Regions from separate parts of the Streptomyces sp. NPDC016309 genome, predicted to be linked through region 3. Evidence: riboswitches for the same ligand, from Rfam matches in the RefSeq annotation. Region 3 holds a riboswitch; each other region holds the start of a gene.
What was found. Region 3 has a riboswitch for cobalamin ahead of ACF068_RS09850 (energy-coupling factor ABC transporter permease). Riboswitches for the same ligand answer to the same signal wherever they lie in the genome.
Positions count from the first base shown of each region.

Region 1 (7,522 bases), on a different contig from region 3:
CTTCCGCCAGTGGGCGGCCCGCGAGGGCGGCTTCGACGGGCCGGTGGTGTGCGTGTCGACGTCCAGCGGGTTCAAGGACCGCTCGGTGGGCGGCGACCCGATGGAGCCGGTCGAGCCCACGTGGGAGGCCGTCTCCCGGCGGCTGCGCCGGTAGGGCGGCCTCCCCGGTTCCGGGCGGACCCGCCCGGCGGCCGTCACCGGAGGTGGGCCCAGGAGTGCGGGTGGGCGGTGAGGTACTCGCGCAGCGTCATCGGGGCGTGGCCGGTGAGACGGCGGACCGTGTCGGCGACGGTCGCCATCTCGCCGGTGGCGATCGCCTCGTAGGAGGTGACCCAGCCGGTGACCTCCCAGTGCTCGGCGCCGTACGCGGCGCGGGAGGCGTACGCCTCGGCGCGGGTCTCGGGGACGTAGGCGACCGGCCGGCCGGCCGCGCGGGACAGCTCCTCTGCCGCCTCGGCGAGCGTGAGCGCCTCCTCGCCGGTGACGTCGTACGTCGCGCCGTCGTGCTCGCCGCCGCCGAGCAGGACGGCCGCCGCCACGTCCGCGATGTCCTCGTGGGCGACCGCCGCGACCCGGCCGTCGCCCCCGGGGCCGCGCAGCACGCCGTCCTCGCCGGTCATCGCGGCGAACCCGGCGAGATACCAGCTGTCCCGCAGGAACGTGTGCGGCACGCCCTGCGCCTCGATGTACCGCTCGGTGTGCCAGTGGTCGCGGGCGAAGGTGAACGTCGCCTGCGGGGCGGCCCCCAGGAACGACACGTACACGATCCGCCCGACGCCCGCCGCGAGCGCCGCGTCGACCGCCGTGCGGTGCTCCTGGATCCGGTCGGGGCTCTCGTGCGCCGACACCAGGAACAGCGTGTCGGCGCCGTCCAGGGCGCGGCGCATCGCCTCGCCGTCCCCGTACGGCGCGGGCGGCGCCTTCACCGCGTCCGGCAGGTCCGGCAGCCGGCCGGGATCACGGCCGAGCAGCCGGGCCTTGACGCCCTGGTCGGCGAGGCGGCGGGCGACACGGCCGCCGATACGGCCACTCGCCCCGGTCACAGCGATCACGGATGACATACCGGCGAGTGTGTCAGGCGTACACCTCGGTGACCTCCAGCACGCGCGCGGTGATGCGCCCGTCCGGCGTACGCCCCGGGTCGGCCAGGTAGGCGCGGTAGGCGTCCTCGGTCGGGAACCGCACGAGGTGGACCTCCGACAGCCCGTCGGCGGTCCGCAGCCGCCGCTCCAGCCGCCCGCCGTGGCGCGGGAGGAGGGCGAGCGCCTTCTCCTCGTACGCCGTGGCCTCGTCCACCGCGTCGGCCGGGTAGTCCAGGAGCACGGCCAGTTGGAAGGACGGGGCGGGCGGGCCGTCCAGCGGCTTGTAGAAGTGGACGTCCACGTTCCCGCCGGGGAAGCCCTCGGAGCGGCCGGTCTCGACGTAACCGAGGCGCCGGTAGAAGGCGGGCGCCTGGAAGGAGAACGACGACACGATCACGCGATCGCAGCCGCGCCGCCGCGCCTCCTCCTCCGCCGCGCGCAGCAGCCGCGTCCCGAGCCCGGTGCCGCGCCGGTCCTCGCGGACCCAGACCATGGAGACGCCGGCGAGTCCGCCCCACGTCCAGCCGGTGAGCCCGCCGGTGATCTCGCCCGTCGCGTCGTCGGTGGCGCGCACCGACAGCCCGGCCTCGTCGGAGGCGCCCGTGGCGGCCCGGTTGAAGGCCGTCAGCTCCGCGTCGAGGCGGGCCGCCAGTTCCTTGTCCTCGCCGCCGGCCGTGAGCGTCGTCGTCACTTGTCCTCCAGGTCTCCCTCGGTCTCCAGGAAGACCTGCTTCAGCCGCTCCAGGATCGCCGGGTCGGGCTTCTCCCACATGCCGCGCGACTCGGCCTCCAGCAGCCGCTCGGCGATGCCGTGCAGGGCCCAGGGGTTGGCCTCCTGGAGGAACGCCTTGTTCTCCGGGTCGAGCACGTAGGTCTCGGTGAGCTTGTCGTACATCCAGTCGGCGACAACGCCGGTCGTGGCGTCGTACCCGAAGAGGTAGTCGACGGTCGCTGCCAGTTCGAAGGCGCCCTTGTAGCCGTGGCGGCGCATCGCCTCGATCCAGCGCGGGTTGACCACCCGGGCGCGGAAGACGCGGGAGGTCTCCTCGACGAGGGTGCGGGTGCGGACCGACTCGGGGCGGGTGGAGTCGCCGATGTACGCCTCGGGGGCGGTGCCCTTGAGCGCGCGGACGGTCGCGACCATGCCGCCGTGGTACTGGAAGTAGTCGTCGGAGTCGGCGATGTCGTGCTCGCGGGTGTCGGTGTTCTTGGCCGCCACCGCGATGCGCTTGTACGCCGTCTCCATCTCGTCGCGCGCCGGGCGTCCTTCGAGGCCGCGCCCGTACGCGTAGCCGCCCCAGACCGTGTACACCTCGGCGAGGTCGGCGTCGGTGCGCCAGTCGCGCGAGTCGATGAGCTGGAGGATGCCGGCGCCGTAGGTGCCGGGCCGGGAGCCGAAGATACGGGTGGTGGCGCGGCGTTCGTCGCCGTGCTCGGCGAGGTCGGCCTGGGCGTGGGCGCGGACGAAGTTGTCGTCGGCCGGCTCGTCGAGGGAGGCGGCGAGGCGGACGGCGTCGTCCAGGAGCCCGATGGTGTGCGGGAAGGCGTCCCGGAAGAAGCCCGAGATGCGCAGCGTCACGTCGATCCGGGGCCGGCCCAGCTCGGCGAGCGGGATCGCCTCCAGGCCGGTGACGCGGCGGGAGGCGTCGTCCCAGACGGGGCGGACGCCGAGGAGCGCGAGGGCCTCGGCGACGTCGTCGCCGGCGGTGCGCATGGCGCTGGTGCCCCACAGGGACAGGCCGACGGAGTCGGGCCACGCGCCGTTGTCGTCGCGGTAGCGGGTCAGCAGCGACTCGGCGAGCGCCTGGCCCGTCTCCCACGCGAGGCGGGAGGGGACGGCCTTGGGGTCGACGGAGTAGAAGTTGCGGCCGGTCGGCAGGACGTTGACCAGGCCGCGCAGCGGCGAGCCGGACGGTCCGGCCGGGACGAACCCGCCGTTCAGGGCGTGCACGGCGTGGTCCAGCTCGTCGGTGGTGGCGGCGAGGCGCGGGACGACCTGGCGGGCGGCGAAGTCGAGGACGGCGGCGACGGCGTCGTCGTAGCCCTCGGCGACCGTGGCGACGGCGGCCGGGTTCCAGTCGGCGGCCTCCATGGCCTCCACCAGGGCGCGGGCCTTGGCCTCGGCCTCGTCGGCGCCGGTGCGGGTGGCGGCGGACTCGTCCAGGCCGAGGGCCTCGCGGAGGCCGGGCAGGGACTGGGTGCCGCCCCAGATCTGGCGGGCGCGGAGGATGGACAGGACCAGGTTGACCCGCTCGGGGCCGGTGGGGGCGCCGCCGAGGACGTGCAGCCCGTCACGGATCTGGGCGTCCTTGACCTCGCACAGCCAGCCGTCGACGTGCAGCAGGAAGTCGTCGAACCCGTCGTCGTCCGGGCGGTCCTCCAGACCGAGGTCGTGGTCGAGCTTGGCGGCCTGGATGAGCGTCCAGATCTGGGCGCGGATGGCCGGCAGCTTGGACGGGTCCATGGAGGAGATCTGCGCGTACTCGTCGAGCAACTGCTCCAGGCGGGTGATGTCGCCGTACGACTCGGCGCGGGCCATCGGCGGCACCAGGTGGTCGACGAGCGTGGCGTGCACGCGGCGCTTGGCCTGGGTGCCCTCGCCCGGGTCGTTGACCAGGAACGGGTAGACCAGCGGGATGTCGCCGAGGGCCGCGTCGGGGCCGCAGGCGGCGGACAGGCCGGCGTTCTTGCCGGGCAGCCACTCCAGGTTGCCGTGCTTGCCGAGGTGGACCATCGCGTCGGCGCCGAAGCCGCCGTCCTCGGCGCGGGCGGCGATCCAGCGGTAGGCGGCCAGGTAGTGGTGCGACGGCGGCAGGTCCGGGTCGTGGTAGATCGCGATCGGGTTCTCGCCGAAGCCGCGCGGCGGCTGGATCAGGATGAGGAGGTTCCCGCGCCGCAGGGCGGCGAGGACGATGTCGCCCTCCGGGTTGCGGGAGCGGTCCAGGAACATCTCGCCGGGCGGCGGGCCCCAGTGCCGCTCGACCTGCTCGCGCAGCTCCGCCGGCAGGGCGGCGTACCAGCGCTTGTAGTCGGCGGCCGGGATGCGGACCGGGTTCTTGGCGAGCTGCTCCTCGGTGAGCCAGTCCTGGTCGTGGCCGCCGGCCTCGATCAGGGCGTAGATCAGCTCGTCGCCGTCGCCGGACGCGAGGCCCGGGACGTCCTCGGCGCCGAAGTCGTAGCCCTCCTCGCGGAGCCGGCGCAGCAGTGCCACGGCGGAGGCGGGGGTGTCGAGGCCGACGGCGTTGCCGATGCGGGAGTGCTTGGTGGGGTACGCGGAGAGGACCAGCGCCAGGCGCTTGTCGGCGTTCGGGATGTGCCGCAGCCGGGCGTGCCGGACGGCGATCCCGGCGACGCGGGCGGCGCGCTCGGCGTCGGCGACGTACGCGGGCAGGCCGTCGGCGTCGATCTCCTTGAACGAGAACGGCACGGTGATGAGGCGGCCGTCGAACTCGGGGACGGCGACCTGGCTGGCGGCGTCGAGCGGGGAGAGGCCCTCGTCGTTCTCCTCCCAGGCGGCCCGCGAGCCGGTCAGGCACAGGGCCTGGAGGATCGGCACGTCCAGGGCGGCGAGGGCGCCGGCGTCCCAGGCCTCCTCGTCGCCGCCCGCCTGGGCCTCGGCGGGCTTGGTGCCGCCGGCGGCGAGGACGGTGGTGACGACCGCGTCGGCCGTGCGCAGGCTCTCCAGCAGCTCCGGCTCGGGGGCGCGCAGCGAGGCCACGTACAGCGGGAGGGCCTGGCCGCCGGCGTCCTCGATGGCGTCGCAGAGGGTGGAGACGAAGGCGGTGTTGCCGCTCATGTGGTGGGCGCGGTAGTAGAGCACGGCGACCACGGGGCCGGTGGTGGCGCGCGCGGTGCGCTCCAGGGGGCCCCAGGTGGGGGCGGCGGCCGGGGGCTCGAAGCCGTGGCCGGTGAGCAGGACGGTGTCGGAGAGGAAGCGGGCGAGCTGCTCCAGGTTGTCCGGACCGCCGTGGGCGAGGTAGGCGTGCGCCTCGGCCGCGATGCCGATCGGGACGGTGGAGGTCTCCATGAGCTGGGCGTCGGGGGCCTGTTCGCCGGTGAGGACGACCAGCGGCTTGCCGGTCGCGCGCAGCGCCTGGAGGCCGTCCTCCCAGGCGCGGATGCCGCCGAGGAGGCGTACGACGACGAGGTCGGCCCCGTCGAGGAGGCCCGGGAGGTCGTCCATCGGGAGCCGGGCGGGGTTGGCGAACCGGTACGCGACGGGGCCGCCGGCCGCGCGGGCGCTGAGCAGGTCGGTGTCGGAGTGCGACAGCAGCAGGATCGTCGTGGCGGGCGCCGGGGCGGGCGCCGTCTCGGGCGTGGTCGCGTGCGTCATGACGTGCGCAGGCCTTCCTCGGGGTGTCCGCGCCCCGGGTGGTCGTAGGACGGCGGGAGTTCCTGACTCGTCCGGTTTCCGGCCGGACTCACAGTGGCGGGACCGCGCCGGATTCTCACCGGGCTTCCTCCCTAGGGCCCTGGGACCCTGTGCCGTCTGCATAGTAGAGGCTGCGCGTATGCTCGCCGCCATGCCGCCCAGCTCACCAAATCCCCAGGACCGGGGTGAAGCGCACATACGGGACCGTGTCCGCGAGCGCGGTGACGCGTGCCCCGGTGCGCTCCGGCTGCACCGGGCCGACGACGGGTCGCTGGCCCGGCTCCGCCTCCCCACCGGCGTTCTGACGCACCGTCAAGTCCTGGCGCTGGCCGACGCGGCGGACCGCCTGGGCGACGGGCACCTCTCCCTCACCTCGCGCGGCAACGTGGAGTTGAGGGGCCTCGGGGAAGGCTGCGGACTCGGGCTGGTGGACCTGCTGCGGGACGCCGGACTGCTGCCGTCCGAACGGCACGAGCGGGTACGGAACATGGTGGTCTCGCCGCTCGCCGGCGCCGGCGTGCAGGCGTGGGCCGCGCGCCTGGACGAGCTGTTGTGCGCCGAGGACTGGACGCCGGAGCTCTCCGGCCGCTTCCTGTTCGCCGTGGACGACGGGCGGGGCGACGTGGCGGGCCTGGCCGCCGATGTGACGTTGATCGCAGAGCCCGCCGGGACCGGCCTGGTCCGGGTGGGGCGTACGACCCACCGGGTGTCCTCCGCCGACGCGCCCCGCGCCGCGCTCGCGGCGGCCGGGGCGTTCCTGGCGGCGGCCCGCGCGGCCGGCACCGGCGCCTGGCGGGTGCGGGAGCTGCCGGCTGGGCAGGACGTGGACGTGGACGGACACCTGCGCCGGGCCGGCGTCGCGGCGGAGCCCGTACCGGACGCGGCGTTCCCCACGTGCCCCCCGCCCGCGCCCGGAACGGCCGGCGACGGCATGCTGTCCGTCCTGGCCCGCCTCGGCCGGGTGACCACCGCCCAGTTCCGCGCCCTGCTGCCCGCCGGGGAGGTGCGGGTCACCCCGTGGCGCGGGTTCGTCCTGCCCGGCTTCACCGACCCGGCGGCGGCCCGCGAGCGGCTGCGCGCCCTGGACGGGGCCGGGTTCATCACCCGTACCGACTCCCCCTGGATCGGCGTCACCGCGTGCACCGGGCGCCCCGGCTGCGCCAAGTCCCTCTCCGACGTACGGGCGGACGCCCGGCCCCGCGAGGGCGCCCTGCCCGTCCACTGGTCCGGCTGCGCACGCCGCTGCGGCCACCCCCAGGGCGCGTGGACCGACATGGTGGCGACCGGCGAGGGCGCGTACCAGCCGACCGTACAAGGACCGACGAAATGAGCGAGAGCAGAGTGTTCGACTACGAGAAGGACGGGGCGGAGATCTACCGCCAGTCCTTTGCCACGATCCGCGCCGAGGCGGATCTCGCGGGCCTGCCGGCCGACGTCAGCCAGGTCGCCGTGCGGATGATCCACGCGTGCGGCATGGTCGACCTCGTCCGCGACCTGGCCTACACGCCGGACGTGGTGGCCCGCGCCCGCGAGGCGCTGCGCGCCGGCGCGCCGATCCTGTGCGACGCGCAGATGGTCGCCAGCGGCGTCACGCGCAAGCGGCTGCCCGCCGGCAACGACGTGGTCTGCACGCTCTCGGACCCGTCCGTCCCGGCGCTCGCCGCCGAACTCGGCACCACCCGCAGCGCGGCCGCCATGGAGCTGTGGCGCGACCGGCTCGAAGGGTCCGTCGTCGCGGTGGGCAACGCCCCGACCGCGCTGTTCCGGCTGCTGGAGATGATCGAGGCGGGCGCGCCCCGCCCGGCGGCCGTCATCGGCATACCGGTCGGGTTCATCGGGGCGGCCGAGTCCAAGGACGCGCTGGCCGCCTTCCCGGGCCTGGAGCACCTGGTGGTGCGCGGCCGGCGGGGTGGCAGCGCGATGGCGGCGGCGGCGATCAACGCGATCGCGCACGAGGCGGAGATCCAGGCATGAGCGGCAAGCTGTACGGCGTGGGGCTCGGCCCCGGCGACCCGAATCTGATGACGGTCGCGGCGGTGAAGGCCATCGCGGCCGCCGACGTGATCGCG
Region 1 covers NZ_JBIBSG010000007.1:300,342-307,863, forward strand. Annotated here, with positions in the region: gene ACF068_RS19995 (pyridoxal-phosphate dependent enzyme) at 1-154, shown strand, start outside; gene ACF068_RS20000 (SDR family oxidoreductase) at 195-1,061, opposite strand; gene ACF068_RS20005 (GNAT family N-acetyltransferase) at 1,075-1,773, opposite strand; gene cobN (cobaltochelatase subunit CobN) at 1,770-5,414, opposite strand; cobalamin riboswitch at 5,448-5,586, opposite strand; gene ACF068_RS20015 (cobalamin biosynthesis protein CobG) at 5,593-6,783, shown strand; gene ACF068_RS20020 (precorrin-8X methylmutase) at 6,780-7,427, shown strand; gene ACF068_RS20025 (precorrin-2 C(20)-methyltransferase) at 7,424-7,522, shown strand, end outside.
Region 1: it holds a riboswitch for cobalamin, as region 3 does, so the genes downstream of both, cobN (cobaltochelatase subunit CobN) here and ACF068_RS09850 (energy-coupling factor ABC transporter permease) in region 3, are expected to answer to the same signal.

Region 2 (7,522 bases), on a different contig from region 3:
GACGACGAGGGCGTCCGGCACGTGGGCGTGGTGTGCAACCCGGTGCTGGAGGAACTGGCCCCGGAGCGGCGGCTCCTGGACGACTCCAACGAGGGATGCCTGTCCGTGCCGGGCGCGTACGCCTCGCTGGCCCGCCCCGACTACGCGGTGGTGCGCGGCCAGGACGTCCAGGGCAACCCCATCAAGGTGCGGGGCACCGGCTACTTCGCCCGCTGCCTCCAGCACGAGACGGACCACCTGTACGGGTACCTGTACATCGACCGCCTGTCGAAGCGCGACCGCAAGGACGCGCTGAAGCAGATGGCCGAGGGGACGCCCCGCTACCCGGTCGTCCCCAACGACTGACCGCTCCGCCGCGGCCCCGTTCCGGTGACCGGGACGGGGCCGTCGCGCGTCCGCCACTGGATCCGCGTCGCCGGCCACCCCGGCTACGGAGGCGTCCTCGCCGTCGACGGGTTCTACGGCCCGGCGACCACCGCGGCGGTCAAGCGCTTCCAGGCCGCCTACGGACTCACGGCCGACGGCGTCGCGGGCCCGGCCACCTTCGGCAAGCTCTACGCACTCCAGGACGACGACTGCACGCCGTCCACTTCACCTACGCCGAACTGAACGACTGCGACACCACCTGGGCCGGCGGAGCCATGAGCGCCGCCACCGCCAACGCCAGCGCGCTGCGCACCATGTGGAAGCTGGAGGCGCTGCGGCACGCGCTCGGCGACCAGCCCATCACCGTGACCAGCGGCTTCCGCTCCCACGCCTGCAACGACGCGGTCGGCGGGGCGTCCGGCAGCCGCCACCTGTACGGGGACGCCGCCGACCTGGGCGCGGGCCCGCGCTCCCTGTGCAGGCTCGCCCGGCAGGCCCACAACCACGGCTTCCACGGCATCCTCGGCCCCGGCTATGCCGGGCACGGCGACCACACCCACCTCGACCACCGCGCGAGCCGCTTCTGGTCCGCCTCCGCCTGCGGCGTCTGACGGCTCAGGCCACCCGCGCCGGCCCGCGGAAGGTGCGGCGGTACGTGTTCGGGGTCGTCCCCAGGGTGCGCAGGAAGTGGTGCCGCAGCGCGGCCGCGTTCCCGAACCCCGACCGGCCCGCGATCGCGTCCACCGTGTCGTCCGTGGCCTCCAGCAACTCCTGTGCCAGCAGCACCCGCTGGCGCAGGAGCCAGCGGTAGGGCGTCGTCCCGGTCTCCTGCTGGAACCGGCGGGCGAACGTGCGCGGGGACATGTGGGCCCGCGCCGCCAGCTGCTCCACGGTGATCTCCCGGTCCAGGTGCCGCTCCATCCAGTCCAGGACGTCCCCGACCGTGTCGCAGCGGGTGCGCGGCAGGGGCCGGTCGACGTACTGGGCCTGGCCGCCGGCCCGGTGCGGGGGCACCACCATGCGGCGGGCGATGGTGTTGGCCACCTCGTGCCCGTACTCCTGGCGCACCAGGTGCAGACAGGCGTCGACTCCGGCGGCCGTACCCGCCGAGGTGATGACCGGGCCGTCGTCGACGTACAGCACGTCGGGGTCCACCAGCGCCCGCGGGTGGCGCCGGGCCAGCTCGGCCGCGTGCCGCCAGTGCGTCGTGCAGCGGCGGCCGTCGAGCAGCCCGGCCGCGCCCAGCACGAAGGCGCCGGTGCAGACGGACAGCACCCGCGCCCCGCGGTCGACGGCGTCGCGCAGGGCCGCGAGCAGGGGCTCGGGGTAGGGGCGCTGCGCATAGCGGCCGCCCGCGGGAACCGCGACCAGGTCCGCCTCCGCCAGCCGTTCGAGACCGTGCTCCGTCCCGATCGTGAAACCGGCGTGCGTGCGCAGCCGGGGGCCCTCGGCGGACACCACGGCGAAGTCGTGGACGGGCAGCCCGTCGTCGCTCCGGTCGAGGCCGAAGACCTCGCAGACCACCCCGAGTTCGAAGGGGTTCACGCCGTCCAGCAGGACGGCCGCCACATTCCTCAGCATGCGACGAGCATGGCACGGCCCTGGCAGTAATTCGATGGTCGGTGACAGTCCTGCCACTGATCTTTTCCCGCCGCGAGGACGACAGTGGAAGACATGACAACGGTCCTGAACGCCTTCGTCCCCGTCGCCCTCTTCGTCCTTCTCGCCCTGCCCTCGCTCGTCGGGCACGCCCGGGAGCGCGCCGTCGACCGCCAGTTGCGCGGGCCGCGGCGCCCGGCGGACACCCGTCGCCGCGGACCCTCACCCGGGCCCGCGGCGACGCTCGGCGCACGACCGGTCTGATCGACAAGACCTCCTAGAAGTCCTCGTCGAGGTCGACCGAGCCCTCCACCGCCACCTGGTAGGCGGACGGGCGGCGCTCGAAGAAGTTCGTCAGCTCCTGGACGCCCTGGAGCTCCATGAAGGAGAACGGGTTCTCCGAGCCGTACACCGGGGCGAAGCCCAGACGCGTCAGGCGCTGGTCGGCCACGCACTCCAGGTACTGCCGCATCGACTCGGTGTTCATGCCCGGCAGGCCGTCACCGCACAGGTCGCGGCCGAACTGGAGCTCCGCCTCGACGGCCTCCCGCAGCATGTCGGTGACCTGCTGCTGGAGCGCATCGTCGAAGAGGTCCGGCTCCTCCTTGCGGACGGTGTCCACGACCTCGAACGCGAAGTTCATGTGCATCGTCTCGTCGCGGAACACCCAGTTGGTGCCGGTCGCCAGGCCGTGCAGCAGACCGCGCGAGCGGAACCAGTACACGTACGCGAAGGCGCCGTAGAAGAACAGACCCTCGATGCAGGCGGCGAAGCAGATCAGGTTCAGCAGGAAGCGGCGCCGGTCGGCCTTCGTCTCCAGCCGCTCGATCTTCTCCACCGAGTCCATCCAGCGGAAGCAGAACTGCGCCTTCTCCCGGATGGAGGGGATGTTCTCCACGGCGTCGAACGCCGCCGCCCGGTCCTTCGGATCGGGCAGGTAGGTGTCCAGCAGCGTCAGGTAGAACTGGACGTGCACGGCCTCCTCGAAGAGCTGCCGCGACAGGTACAGCCGCGCCTCGGGGGAGTTGATGTGCTTGTACAGCGTCAGCACCAGGTTGTTCGCCACGATCGAGTCACCGGTCGCGAAGAACGCGACCAGCCGGCCGATCAGGTGCTGCTCACCGGGCGTCAGCTTGGCGAGGTCCGCCACGTCGGAGTGGAGGTCGACCTCCTCCACCGTCCAGGTGTTCTTGATGGCGTCCCGGTAGCGCTCGTAGAAGTCCGGGTAGCGCATCGGGCGGAGGGTCAGTTCGAAACCCGGGTCGAGCAGGTTCTTCTCGGGGGAAGCGGACATCACTGGCAGGCCTCGCAGGACTCGGGGTTCTCAAGGGAGCAGGCGACCGCGTCCTCCGGGGTCACCTGCGCGGGGACGGGGACGGACGCCCGGGCCGCGCGGGCGATCCGGGTCGCCGGGCGCGAGCGCAGGTAGTACGTCGTCTTCAGGCCCTGCTTCCAGGCGTACGCGTACATCGACGACAGCTTGCCGATGGTCGGCGTCTCCAGGAACAGGTTCAGCGACTGCGACTGGTCCAGGAACGGCGTACGGGCCGCCGCCATGTCGATCAGGCCGCGCTGCGGGATCTCCCACGCCGTCCGGTACAGCTCGCGCACCTCGGCCGGGATCCAGGTGAAGCCCTGGACCGAGCCGCTGGACTCGCGCAGCGCCTCACGGGTCTTCGCGTCCCACACGCCGAGCCGCTTCAGCTCGGCCACCAGGTAGGAGTTGACCTGGAGGAACTCGCCCGACAGCGTCTCGCGCTTGAACAGGTTGGACACCTGCGGCTCGATGCACTCGTACACGCCCGCGATCGAGGCGATCGTCGCCGTCGGCGCGATGGCCAGCAGCAGCGAGTTGCGCATGCCGACCTCGGCGATGCGGGCGCGCAGCGCCTCCCACCGCTCCGGCCAGTTCAGCTCGACGTCGTAGTGGTCGGGGTGCAGCACCCCGCGCGCGGTACGGGTCTTCTTCCAGGCCGGCAGCGGGCCGTTGCGCTCGGCGAGGTCGGCGGACGCCTCGTACGCGGCCAGCATGATCCGCTCGGCGATACGCGTCGACAGGGCCCTGGCCGCGGGCGAGTCGAACGGCAGCCCGAGCTGGAAGAACACGTCCTGGAGGCCCATCGCGCCCAGGCCCACCGGCCGCCACTTCGCGTTGGAGCGCCCGGCCTGCTCGGTCGGGTAGAAGTTGATGTCGACGACCCGGTCCAGGAACGTGACGGCCGTGCGGACGGTCGCGTCCAGCCGCTCCCAGTCGAGGTCGCCGCCGCTGACGAACGCGCCGAGGTTCACCGAGCCCAGGTTGCAGACGGCGGTCTCCCCGTCGTCCGTGACCTCCAGGATCTCGGTGCACAGGTTCGAGGAGTGGACCGTGTGGCCCGGCTGCGCCGTCTGGTTGGCCGTGCGGTTGGAGGCGTCCTTGAACGTCATCCAGCCGTTGCCGGTCTGCGCCAGGGTCCGCATCATCCGGCCGTACAGGTCCCGGGCGGGCATGGTCTTGCGGGCCAGGCCCTTCGCTTCGGCGGCGCGGTAGGCGGCGTCGAACGCCTCGCCCCACAGGTCGACCAGTTCCGGCACGTCGGCCGGCGAGAACAGCGACCACTCGGCGTCGGCGTCGACCCGGCGCATGAACTCGTCGGGGACCCAGTGCGCCAGGTTCAGGTTGTGGGTGCGCCGGGCGTCCTCACCGGTGTTGTCCCGAAGCTCCAGGAACTCCTCGATGTCGGCGTGCCACGTCTCCAGGTACACCGCCGCCGCGCCCTTGCGCCGCCCGCCCTGGTTCACTGCCGCCACCGAGGCGTCCAGCGTCTTCAGGAACGGCACGATGCCGTTGGAGTGCCCGTTGGTGCCCCGGATCAGCGAACCGCGCGCCCGGATGCGGGAGTACGACAGGCCGATGCCGCCCGCGTGCTTCGACAGCCGCGCGACCTGGTGGTAGCGGTCGTAGATGGAGTCCAGCTCGTCCAGCGGGGAGTCCAGCAGGTAGCACGAGGACATCTGCGGGTGTCGCGTGCCGGAGTTGAACAGCGTGGGGGAGGAGGGCAGGTAGTCCAGCCGGCTCATCAGCCCGTACAGCGCCGCGACCTCGTCCAGGGCGCGCACCGAGTCGTCCTCGGCGAGGCCCGCCGCCACCCGCAGCATGAAGTGCTGGGGCGTCTCGATCACCTTGCGGGTGAGCGGGTGGCGGAGCAGGTAGCGCGAGTACAGCGTCCGCAGCCCGAAGTAGCCGAACCGGTCGTCCCCGGCCGGGTCGACCAGCGCGTCCATCCGGTCCGCGTGGAGCGAGACGAACGCGGCCGTGCGGTCCGCGATCAGGCCCTCCCGGTGCCCGACGGCCACCGACGCCGAGAACGCCACCGCGCCCTGCCCCGCCGCCTCCTCCGCGATGGTCCGGGCCAGCAGCCGCGCCGCGAGCCGGGAGTACGCCGGGTCCTCGGCGATCAGACCGGCGGCCGCCTCGGTGGCGAGCTCCCGGAGCTCCGCCTCGTCGGACCCGGCGTGCCGGCCGCGCAGCGCGGCGGCGGCGACCCGGCCGGGGTCGGTGTCGGGCAGATCGGCGGTGAGGTCGGTCAGGGTCCGCAGCAGTACGGTCCCGGGTCCGTCGTTTCCGTCGCTCTCGATCGCTGAAACCGGATCGGCTGGCGCGATGGTCACGTGGGGGCTCTCCCTCGCTCGGCTCGGGGCCACCGGCGGCGCGGGCAGGGGAGCGGGCACGCCCGGGTACGGGGGCGCAGGGCACCGCGTCCACCGGCCCACTCCGCGAGGCCCGGACGTCTGGGCACCCGGGCCGGACGGTCCGGGCGCGCTGTCGGCAGGTCTTCGGACTCGTACGTACCCAGAGGCACACCAACACACCGTTGCGGGACAGTTCCGGAATTGCACCGGATTCCCCTGCGGCGACAGCGAGGACGAGCATACATGTGGGGGGCGCCGATTGAGGCACCCCCCACATGTTGTGTCGACCGGGGCTCAGAGTTCCACGGCGTAGGTGCGGAGCGTGACGCCCGGAGCGGCCTGCCAGTCCCGTTCCGGGGTCCGGTCGAACCCCAGCCGCTCACAGATCCGGTGCGCCGCCCGCATGGACTGCCACGAGGACACCACCAGCCGCCGGCACCCCTCCACCTCCCGCGCCCGCTCCACGCACGCCCGTACGAGCGCCTCGCCCGCGCCGCGCCGCCGGGCCGCCCGCGCCACCGCCAGCATCCGGAACTCCGCCTCCCCGTCCCGCGCGTGCCCGCCCCACGGACCGCCGCCCCGGGGGACGAACGTCACGCCCCCGAGCACCCGTTCGTCCTCCGCGACCGCGACCAGCACCTCGGCCCGCGCGGCGCGCCCGGCCACGTCCCGCAGCTCGATCAGGTACTCGTCGCTCTCCCCGAAGGCCAGCAACCCGTCGCCGAGGTAGGCCTGGGCCGTGACGTCGGCGAGCGTCTCGTGTTCTTCCGGCCGTACCGCCCTGATGGTGATGTCCATGGGGCCAGAGTGCACAACGAACGGGCCGCCGTGCCCCCACCGGGGGAGGCACGACGGCCCTCGTACGCGGATGGGTCAGTGCCCGGCGCCCGCCGTGGCCGGAGGGAGCTCCACCTTCACGCCCGGGTCGCCCGCGTCGGCCGTGTAGTCCCCGGGGGACGTCTCGTCGACGCCGTCCGGCGCGTTGGTCGCCCGGAGCACGAACGTCAGGACCACCACGACCAGGGCGTTGAGGACGAACGCCGTCAGACCGATGTAGCCGATCTCGCCGATGCCCGGGATCTCGGCGGACGAGCCGCCGAAGTGCTTCTGGGTCGGGCTGGCGACGCCGTACGCCGCCGCCGTGCCGTAGACCATGCCGACCGCCCAGCCGGCCAGCAGCGCCCAGCGGTGGAACCACCGGGTGAACAGGCCGCCCACCAGCGCCGGCAGGGTCTGGAGGATCCAGATGCCGCCGAGGAGCTGGAAGTTGATGGCGACCGTCTTGTCCATGGTGAGCACGAAGGCCAGCGCGCCCACCTTGACCAGCAGCGACACCAGCTTGGACACCTTGGTCTCCTGCTCCGGCGTGGCGTCCGGCTTCAGGAAGTCCTTGTAGATGTTGCGGGTGAACAGGTTGGCGGCGGCGATCGACATGATGGCCGCCGGGACCAGCGCGCCGATGCCGATGGCCGCGAAGGCGACGCCCGTGAACCAGTCCGGGAACATGTCCTCGAACAGCTGCGGGATGGCGAGCTGGCCGTTCTGCACCTTCACGCCGGCCGCGATCGCCATGAAGCCCAGCAGGGCCAGCAGGCCCAGCATCAGCGAGTACAGCGGCAGGATGGTGGTGTTGCGGCGGATCACGTCACGGCTGCGCGAGGACAGCGTCGCCGTGATGGAGTGCGGGTACATGAACAGCGCCAGCGCCGAGCCGAGCGCGAGCGTCGCGTACCCCCACTGGCCCATCTCCCCGGGCACCAGCGCGCCGCGCGGCTTGTCGGTCGCCGGGTTGATCTGCGCGTAGGCCTCGCCCGCCTTGCTGAAGATCTCGTCGAAGCCGCCGAGCTTGATGGGGATGTAGATGATCGCCACCGCGATGACGATG
Region 2 covers NZ_JBIBSG010000001.1:376,967-384,488, reverse strand. Annotated here, with positions in the region: gene def (peptide deformylase) at 1-345, shown strand, start outside; partial or broken gene ACF068_RS01685 (D-Ala-D-Ala carboxypeptidase family metallohydrolase) at 403-977, shown strand; gene ACF068_RS01680 (helix-turn-helix domain-containing protein) at 982-1,947, opposite strand; gene ACF068_RS01675 (hypothetical protein) at 2,041-2,229, shown strand; gene ACF068_RS01670 (ribonucleotide-diphosphate reductase subunit beta) at 2,243-3,259, opposite strand; gene ACF068_RS01665 (ribonucleoside-diphosphate reductase subunit alpha) at 3,259-5,616, opposite strand; cobalamin riboswitch at 5,755-5,912, opposite strand; gene ACF068_RS01660 (GNAT family N-acetyltransferase) at 5,932-6,435, opposite strand; gene mctP (monocarboxylate uptake permease MctP) at 6,511-7,522, opposite strand, start outside.
Region 2: it holds a riboswitch for cobalamin, as region 3 does, so the genes downstream of both, ACF068_RS01665 (ribonucleoside-diphosphate reductase subunit alpha) here and ACF068_RS09850 (energy-coupling factor ABC transporter permease) in region 3, are expected to answer to the same signal.

Region 3 (7,522 bases):
CAGCGGGACGGGAACGGCGGTGCAGGCCGTGGTGCCGGTGTTCGGCCCGGGCGGCGCGGTCGTCGGGCTGGTCTCCGCCGGGATCACCGTGGAGAACGTCGGCGATCCGGTGCAGCGGCAGCTCCCGCTCATCCTCGGTGCCGGTGCGGCGGCGCTCGCCCTGTCCATCGTCGGGGCGGCGCTGGTGTCCCGGCGGCTGCGGCGGCAGACGCACGGCATGGGCCCGGCGGAGATGACCCGGATGTACGAGCACCACGACGCCGTCCTGCACGCGGTGCGGGAAGGCGTGCTGATCGTCGGGGCGGACGGCACGGTGCTGCTGGCCAACGACGAGGCGCGGCGGCTGCTGGACCTGCCGGCGGACGCCGAGCGGCGCCGGGTGGCGGACCTGGGGCTGGACGGGGAGGCGGCGCGGCTGCTGGGGTCCGCCGAGCCGGTCACGGACGCGGTGTGCCTGGCCGGCGACCGGTTGCTGGCGGTGAACAAGCGGCCCACCGCTCCGTACGGGGGCCAGGCGGGCTCCGTGGTGACCCTGCGGGACACCACGGAGCTGGCGACGGTCACCGGACGGGCGGAGGTCGCCCGGGAGCGGCTGCGGCTGCTGTACGACGCCGGTGCCCGGACGGGCACCACGCTGGACGTGACCCGCACCGCCGAGGAGCTCGCGGAGGTGTCCGTGCCCCGGTTCGCGGACGCCGTGACCGTGGAGCTGCTGGACCCGGTCCTCCGGGGCGAGGAGCCGCCGCCCGGGCGGGACACCGAGCTGCGCCGGGCCGCCGCGTGCGGCCGGGCGGACGGTCTCGCCCTCCTCCCCGTCGGCGCGCCGGTGCGTCCCGAGCCCGACGAGCCGGTCGCCCGCGCGGTGGCGACCGGGCGCGCGGTGCTGGCGGCCGGTCCGGCCCCCGCCGGAGACGTCGCCGCGGGACCGGACCCGGACCCGGAGCGGGAGCCGGACCCGGGCCCGGAGCGGGAGCGGGACGGCTCCGAACCGGGCGGCTCCGAACCGGCGGACGGTGCGGACACGGGCGCCGGGCCGGATGGCGCGGGCGCGGGTCCGCGGTCCCTGATCGCGGTGCCGATCCGGGCGCGGGGGGTGCTCCTGGGAGTGGCGAACTTCTGGCGGGCGGGCACCTCCGCGCCCTTCGACGAGGACGACACGTCCTTCGCCGAGGAACTGGCCGCCCGGGCGGCGGTCGCGATCGACAACGCCCGCCGCTACACACGCGAGCACGCCATGGCCGTGGCCCTCCAGCGCAGCCTCCTGCCCCGCGGCACGCCCGACCAGGACGCCCTGGAGGCGGCCTACCGCTACCTGCCCGCCCGGGCCGGTGTCGGGGGCGACTGGTTCGACGTGATCCCGCTGTCCGGCGCCCGGGTGGCGCTGGTGGTCGGCGACGTCGTCGGCCACGGCCTGCACGCCGCCGCCACCATGGGCCGGCTGCGTACCGCCGTGCACAACTTCTCCACCCTCGACCAACCGCCCGACGAACTGCTGGGGCACCTGGACGAGCTGGTCACCCACATCGACGCGAACGAGGCCGTCGAGGAGGAGCGGGACGGCCAGGGCATCACCGGCGCCACCTGCCTGTACGCGATCTACGACCCGGTGTCCGGGCGGGTCACCGCCGCCACCGCCGGCCATCCGCTGCCCGCGGTGGTCCTGCCGGACGGGAACGTGTCCTTCCTGCCCGTCCCGGTCTCACCGCCGCTGGGCCTGGGTGCCGGACTGCCGTTCGAGACCGCCGAGGCGTCCCTCCCCGAGGGGTCGACGCTGGTGCTCTACACCGACGGGCTGATCGAGGAGCGGGGCCGCGACCTGGACGCCGGTCTGGAGGCGCTGCGCGGCGCGCTGGCGGCGACCGGCCGTACCCCGGAGGACACCTGCGCCGCGGTCGTGGAGGCCATGCTGCCCGCCCAGCCCGGCGACGACATCGCGCTGCTGGTGGCCCGTACCCACCGCCTCGACCCGTCGGACTTCGCCCGGTGGGACGTCCCCCGGGACCCGGCCGCGGTGGCACCGGTGCGCGCCGCGTGCGCCCGCCGCCTGGCGGACTGGGGCCTGGGCGACATCAGCTTCAACACCGAACTGATCCTCAGCGAGCTGATCACCAATGCCATCCGCTACGGCGGCGACCCGATCAGCGTGCGGCTGCTCCGCGGCCGCAGCCTGATCTGCGAGGTCTTCGACGGCAGCAGCACCTCGCCCCACCTGCGCCGTGCGAAGACCACCGACGAGGGCGGCCGCGGCCTGTTCCTGGTCGCCCGGTACGCCGAGCGCTGGGGTACCCGGTACACCCCGGAGGGCAAGGTCATCTGGACGGAGCAGTCCCTCCAGGCGACGGCCGCGGACCCGGCGGCGACCGGCGACGAGCTGCTCGACCAGTGGAGCGACGACACGTGGTGAAAGGCGGTGCGCACGATGAACGGCGCGGGTGTGCTGGTGGACGGATTCGGGCGGGTGCGGGAGGCCGTGCACGACGCGGTCGGGGGGCTCTCGCCGGAGCTGCTGCACGCGCGGCTGGACCCGGGGGCCAACACCATCGCCTGGCTCGTCTGGCACCTCACCCGCATCCAGGACGATCACGTGGCCGGCGTCGCCGGCGAGGAGCAGCTCTGGCTGTCGGAGGGATGGGCGGACCGGTTCGGCCTGCCGTTCCCGGCGACGGCGACGGGCTACGGGCACACCGCCGAGGAGGTCGGGTCGGTACGGGTGCGGACGCCGGCGCTCCTGCCGGATTACTACGACGCCGTCCACGAACGGACCGTCGGATTCGTCCGGACCCTCCGTGACGCCGACCTGGACCGCGTCGTGGACACCTCCTGGTCGCCCCCGGTCACCCTGGGCGTGCGCCTGGTCAGTGTCGTGGCGGAGGACCTCCAGCACGCGGGACAGGCCGCGTTCCTCCGGGGCTGCCTGGAGCGCCGTTGACGCCGCGCGCACGCTCCGGCGCCGGAGCGACGCCTACGGGGACGCGTCGGGGGCCGTGCCCGGGGACGCGGCGGGGGACGCCTCGGGGGCCGTGTCCGGCGCGATCCGGTCCGATGCCCGTCACCGCCCCGATACTGGGCCGGACGGCCCGTCACCGGGGTGCCGGGAGGGCGGCCGGCAGCCAGGACCACCTGCTCGCACCAAGCTGGGAGGCACCGTTGAGAATGCTGATCAACGTACCCGAGACCGTGGTCGCCGACGCGTTGCGCGGGATCGCGGCCGCACATCCGGAGCTCACCGTGGACGTGGAGCACCGGGTCGTCGTCCGGCGGGACGCGCCGGTCGCCGGGCAGGTGGCGCTGGTGTCCGGGGGCGGGTCCGGTCACGAGCCGCTGCACGCCGGGTTCGTGGGGCCGGGGATGCTGTCGGCCGCCTGCCCCGGTGAGGTGTTCACCAGCCCCGTGCCGGACCAGGTGGTACGGGCGGCGGCGGCCGTGGACAGTGGGCGCGGGGTGCTCTTCGTCGTCAAGAACTACACCGGTGACGTGCTGAACTTCGAGATGGCCGCCGAGCTCGCCGAGGACGAGGGCGTCCAGGTGGCGAAGGTCGTCGTGGACGACGACGTGGCCGTCGCCGACAGCACGTTCACCGCCGGACGGCGCGGGACGGGGGCCACGCTGTTCGTGGAGAAGATCGCCGGAGCGGCGGCCGAGGAGGGTGCGCCGCTGGAGCGGGTGGAGGCGATCGCCCGCCGGGTGAACGCGAGCGCGCGCAGTTTCGGGGTGGCGCTCAGCGCCTGCACCACCCCCGCGAAGGGCAGCCCCACGTTCGACCTGCCGCCGGGCGAACTGGAGCTGGGCATCGGCATCCACGGCGAGCCGGGCCGGGAGCGGCGGCCCATGATGACCTCCCGCGAGATCGCCGACTTCGCGGTCGACGCCGTCCTGGAGGACCTGCGGCCCGGCGGTCCGGTGCTGGTGCTGGTCAACGGCATGGGGGCGACACCGCTGCTGGAGCTGTACGGGTTCAACGCCGAGGTCCAGCGCGTGCTGGGCGAGCGGGGCGTTCCCGTGGCCCGTACGCTCGTCGGCAACTACGTGACCTCGCTCGACATGGCCGGGTGCTCCGTGACCCTGTGCCGGGCCGACGAGGAACTGCTGCGACTGTGGGACGCGCCGGTGCGGACCGCCGCGCTCCGCTGGGGACGGTGAGGGGCGTGCTCGACGCGGACTTCTTCCGGCGCTGGCTGACCGGGGCGGCGGCCGCCGTGGACCGGGAGGCCGGCCGGCTCACCGAGCTGGACGCGGCGATCGGCGACGCCGACCACGGCGCCAATCTGCGACGCGGTTTCGCCGCGGTGGTCACGGCCCTGGAGGACGAGCGGCCCGGGACACCGGGGGCCGTGCTCACCCTCGCCGGGCGGCAGCTCATCTCCACGGTCGGCGGCGCGTCGGGGCCGTTGTACGGGACGCTGCTGCGGCGCACGGGCAAGGCTCTGGGCGACGCCGCCGAGGTGGCGCCGGTGCAACTGGCCGAGGCGCTGCGGGTGGGCGTGGCGGCGGTGGCGCAGCTCGGCGGGGCGAAGGCCGGGGACAAGACGATGCTGGACGCGCTGGAGCCGGCCGTCGAGGCACTGGCCGAGTCGCTCGGCGAGTCGCTCCCGGCGGCGGCGGAGGCGGCGGACCGGGGCGCCCTGGGGACCGTGCCGATGCGGGCCCGCAAGGGCAGGGCCAGTTACCTGGGTGAGCGCAGCGAGGGGCACCAGGACCCGGGGGCGACGTCCTCCGCCCTGCTGTTCGCGGCGCTCGCCGAGGCGGGGGCGGAGCGGGGCGGCCGGTGAGCGGGCAGGTGGGTGTGGTCCTGGTCTCGCACAGCGCGGCGGTGGCGTCCTCCGTGGCCGAGCTGGCGCGGGGCCTGGCCGGCGGCGGCACCGCGCCGGTGGCGGCCGCGGGCGGCACCCCGGACGGGGGGCTCGGCACCAGCGCGGAGCTGATCACGCGGGCGGCGACGGCGGTCGACGGCGGTGCGGGGGTGGCCGTCCTGGTGGACCTGGGAAGCGCCGTCCTGACGGTGAAGGCCCTGCTCGCGGAGGGGGACGAGCTGCCCGAGGGCACCCGGCTGGTGGACGCGCCGTTCGTGGAGGGGGCCGTGGCGGCGGTGGTCACCGCGTCGGCGGGCGGTGACCTGGACGCGGTGGTGGCGGCGGCGTCCGAGGCGTACGGCTACCGCAAGGAATGAGGTGTGCCCCGCGGGTGGAGCCGGGCCGTGCGCCGACGCGCGGCTTGTGATGTACCTGGTCAACGCACTACTGTCGCAGGGCCTTGGTGTACGGGAAACCGGTGCGGTACCGGTGCGGCCCTCGCCACTGTGATCGGGAAGTCCGGCTCCACTCCCGGGGACCACCTCGGGAAGCCACTGGAACGTCGCGGGGAACCGCGTCGTCCGGGAAGGCGGAGCCGCGGCGGCATGACCCGTCAGCCAGGAGACCGGCCAGGGCGCGTTGTCCATCCACGAGGTGCTGGAGAGGGTCTCCTTCCATATGCATATCGCCGAGGGCTATCTGCCCCCCGTGCACGCGGCCGCCTGGAGCGTCGCGGCCGCCCCCTTCGTCGTCCACGGGGTCAGGGCCCTGACCCGTGAGGTCAAGGCCAATCCGGAATCGACCCTTCTGCTCGGTGCGTCCGGCGCCTTCACGTTTGTGCTGTCCGCCCTGAAACTGCCCTCCGTGACGGGCAGTTGCTCCCACCCGACCGGCACGGGGCTGGGCGCGATCCTGTTCCGGCCGCCGATCATGGCGGTGCTGGGCACCATCACGCTGCTGTTCCAGGCGCTGTTGCTGGCCCACGGCGGCCTGACGACCCTGGGCGCCAACGCGTTCTCCATGGCGATCGTCGGTCCGTGGGCCGGCTACGGGACGTACCGGCTGCTGCGCCGTTTCGAGGTGCCGCTGATGGTGAGCGTGTTCTTCGGGGCCTTCGTCGCCGACCTGTCCACGTACTGCGTCACCAGCGTGCAGCTCGCGCTGGCGTTCCCGGACCCCAGCAGCGGGGTGGCCGGCGCGCTGGCCAAGTTCGGCGGCATCTTCGCGATCACTCAGGTTCCGCTGGCGGTCAGCGAGGGGCTGCTCACCGTGCTGGTGATGCGGCTGCTGATGCAGTCCAGCAAGGGTGATCTGGCACGGCTCGGCGTCGTGTCCGCGAACAAGGAGGCCGTGGCCCGATGAGCCGTAACGCCAGGATCAACTCGCTGCTGCTGCTCGTCGTGGTCGCGCTGGCCGTCCTGCCGCTGGCCCTGGGCATGGGCGACCACAAGGAGGAGCCGTTCACGGGCGCCGACGGGCAGGCGGAGACGGCGATCACCGAGTCCCACCCGGACTACGAGCCGTGGTTCACCCCGCTGTACGAGCCGCCGTCCGGCGAGATCGAGTCGGCGCTGTTCTCGCTCCAGGCCGCCCTGGGCGCCGGTGTACTGGCCTACTACTTCGGTCTGCGGCGCGGCCGCCGGCAGGGCGAGGCCCGGGCACGGGCGGGGTCCCCCGGCGGGGACGCCCCGGCGGCGGACACCCCGGGTACCCCGGACACCCCGGGCACTCCCGGCACCCCGGACGCGGCACCGGCCGACGCGGTCGGCGCGGGTGGCTCCGGGGCCGACGCGCCGCGGACGCCGGCGTAACCGCCGGTGCTGCCGATCGACGCGGCGGCGCACAGCAGTCGCTGGCGCCGCCGCCATCCGTGCGAGAAGGCCGCGCTGGGCTTCGGCCTGACGCTGCTGGCCGTGTGCCTGCCGCCGTGGCCGGGGGCCGCGCTGGTCGCCGCCGCGACCCTCGTGGTGCTGCTCGGCCCGGCCGGGGTCCCGCCGCGCCGGCTGTGGCGGGCGTGGCGCGTCCCGCTCGGCTTCTGTGTGACGGGCGCGCTGCCCCTGCTGTTCCAGGTTGGCGGGGCGGAGGGGTTCGTCACGCTCGCGCCCGACGGGCCGGCGCACGCCGGGCGACTGCTGCTGCGCACGTCGGCGGCCTCGATGGGCGTGCTGCTGTTCGCGTTCACCACCCCGGTGTCCGACGTGCTGCCCCGGCTGGTCCGGGCGGGCGTCCCGGCGCCGGTCGTCGACGTGGCGCTGGTGATGTACCGGATCAGCTTCCTGCTGCTGGACGCGGTCCGGCGGATCCGGGAGGCGCAGGCGGCGCGGCTCGGGCTGACGAGCCGGGCGGCCACCTGGCGCTCCCTGGCGGGCCTGGGCGCGACCGCGTTCGTGCGCGCCTTCGACCGGGCGGCGCGGCTCCAGACGGGGCTGGCCGGGCGGGGCTACGACGGCACGCTGCGGGTGCTGGTGCCGCCCACGGCGGTGTCCGGGCGCTTCCTCGCCGCGACGGGCGTGCTGCTCGCCGGGCTCGTCGTCGCCACCTTCGTACTCGAGAGGTTCCTGCCATGAATGCTCCCGCCGTCGTGGAACTCGTCGGTGCGGGATACGCCTACGAGGACGGTCCCGCCGTGCTCGAGGGCGTCGACTTCGCCGTGCCGGAAAAGCGCTCCATCGCGTTGCTGGGCCGCAACGGGGGCGGCAAGACGACGATGCTGCGGCTGCTGAGCGGTGGCC
Region 3 covers NZ_JBIBSG010000003.1:449,714-457,235, reverse strand. Annotated here, with positions in the region: gene ACF068_RS09875 (SpoIIE family protein phosphatase) at 1-2,404, shown strand, start outside; gene ACF068_RS09870 (DinB family protein) at 2,420-2,929, shown strand; gene dhaK (dihydroxyacetone kinase subunit DhaK) at 3,154-4,140, shown strand; gene dhaL (dihydroxyacetone kinase subunit DhaL) at 4,146-4,769, shown strand; gene dhaM (dihydroxyacetone kinase phosphoryl donor subunit DhaM) at 4,766-5,167, shown strand; cobalamin riboswitch at 5,207-5,439, shown strand; gene ACF068_RS09850 (energy-coupling factor ABC transporter permease) at 5,469-6,152, shown strand; gene ACF068_RS09845 (energy-coupling factor ABC transporter substrate-binding protein) at 6,149-6,601, shown strand; gene cbiQ (cobalt ECF transporter T component CbiQ) at 6,608-7,357, shown strand; gene ACF068_RS09835 (energy-coupling factor ABC transporter ATP-binding protein) at 7,354-7,522, shown strand, end outside.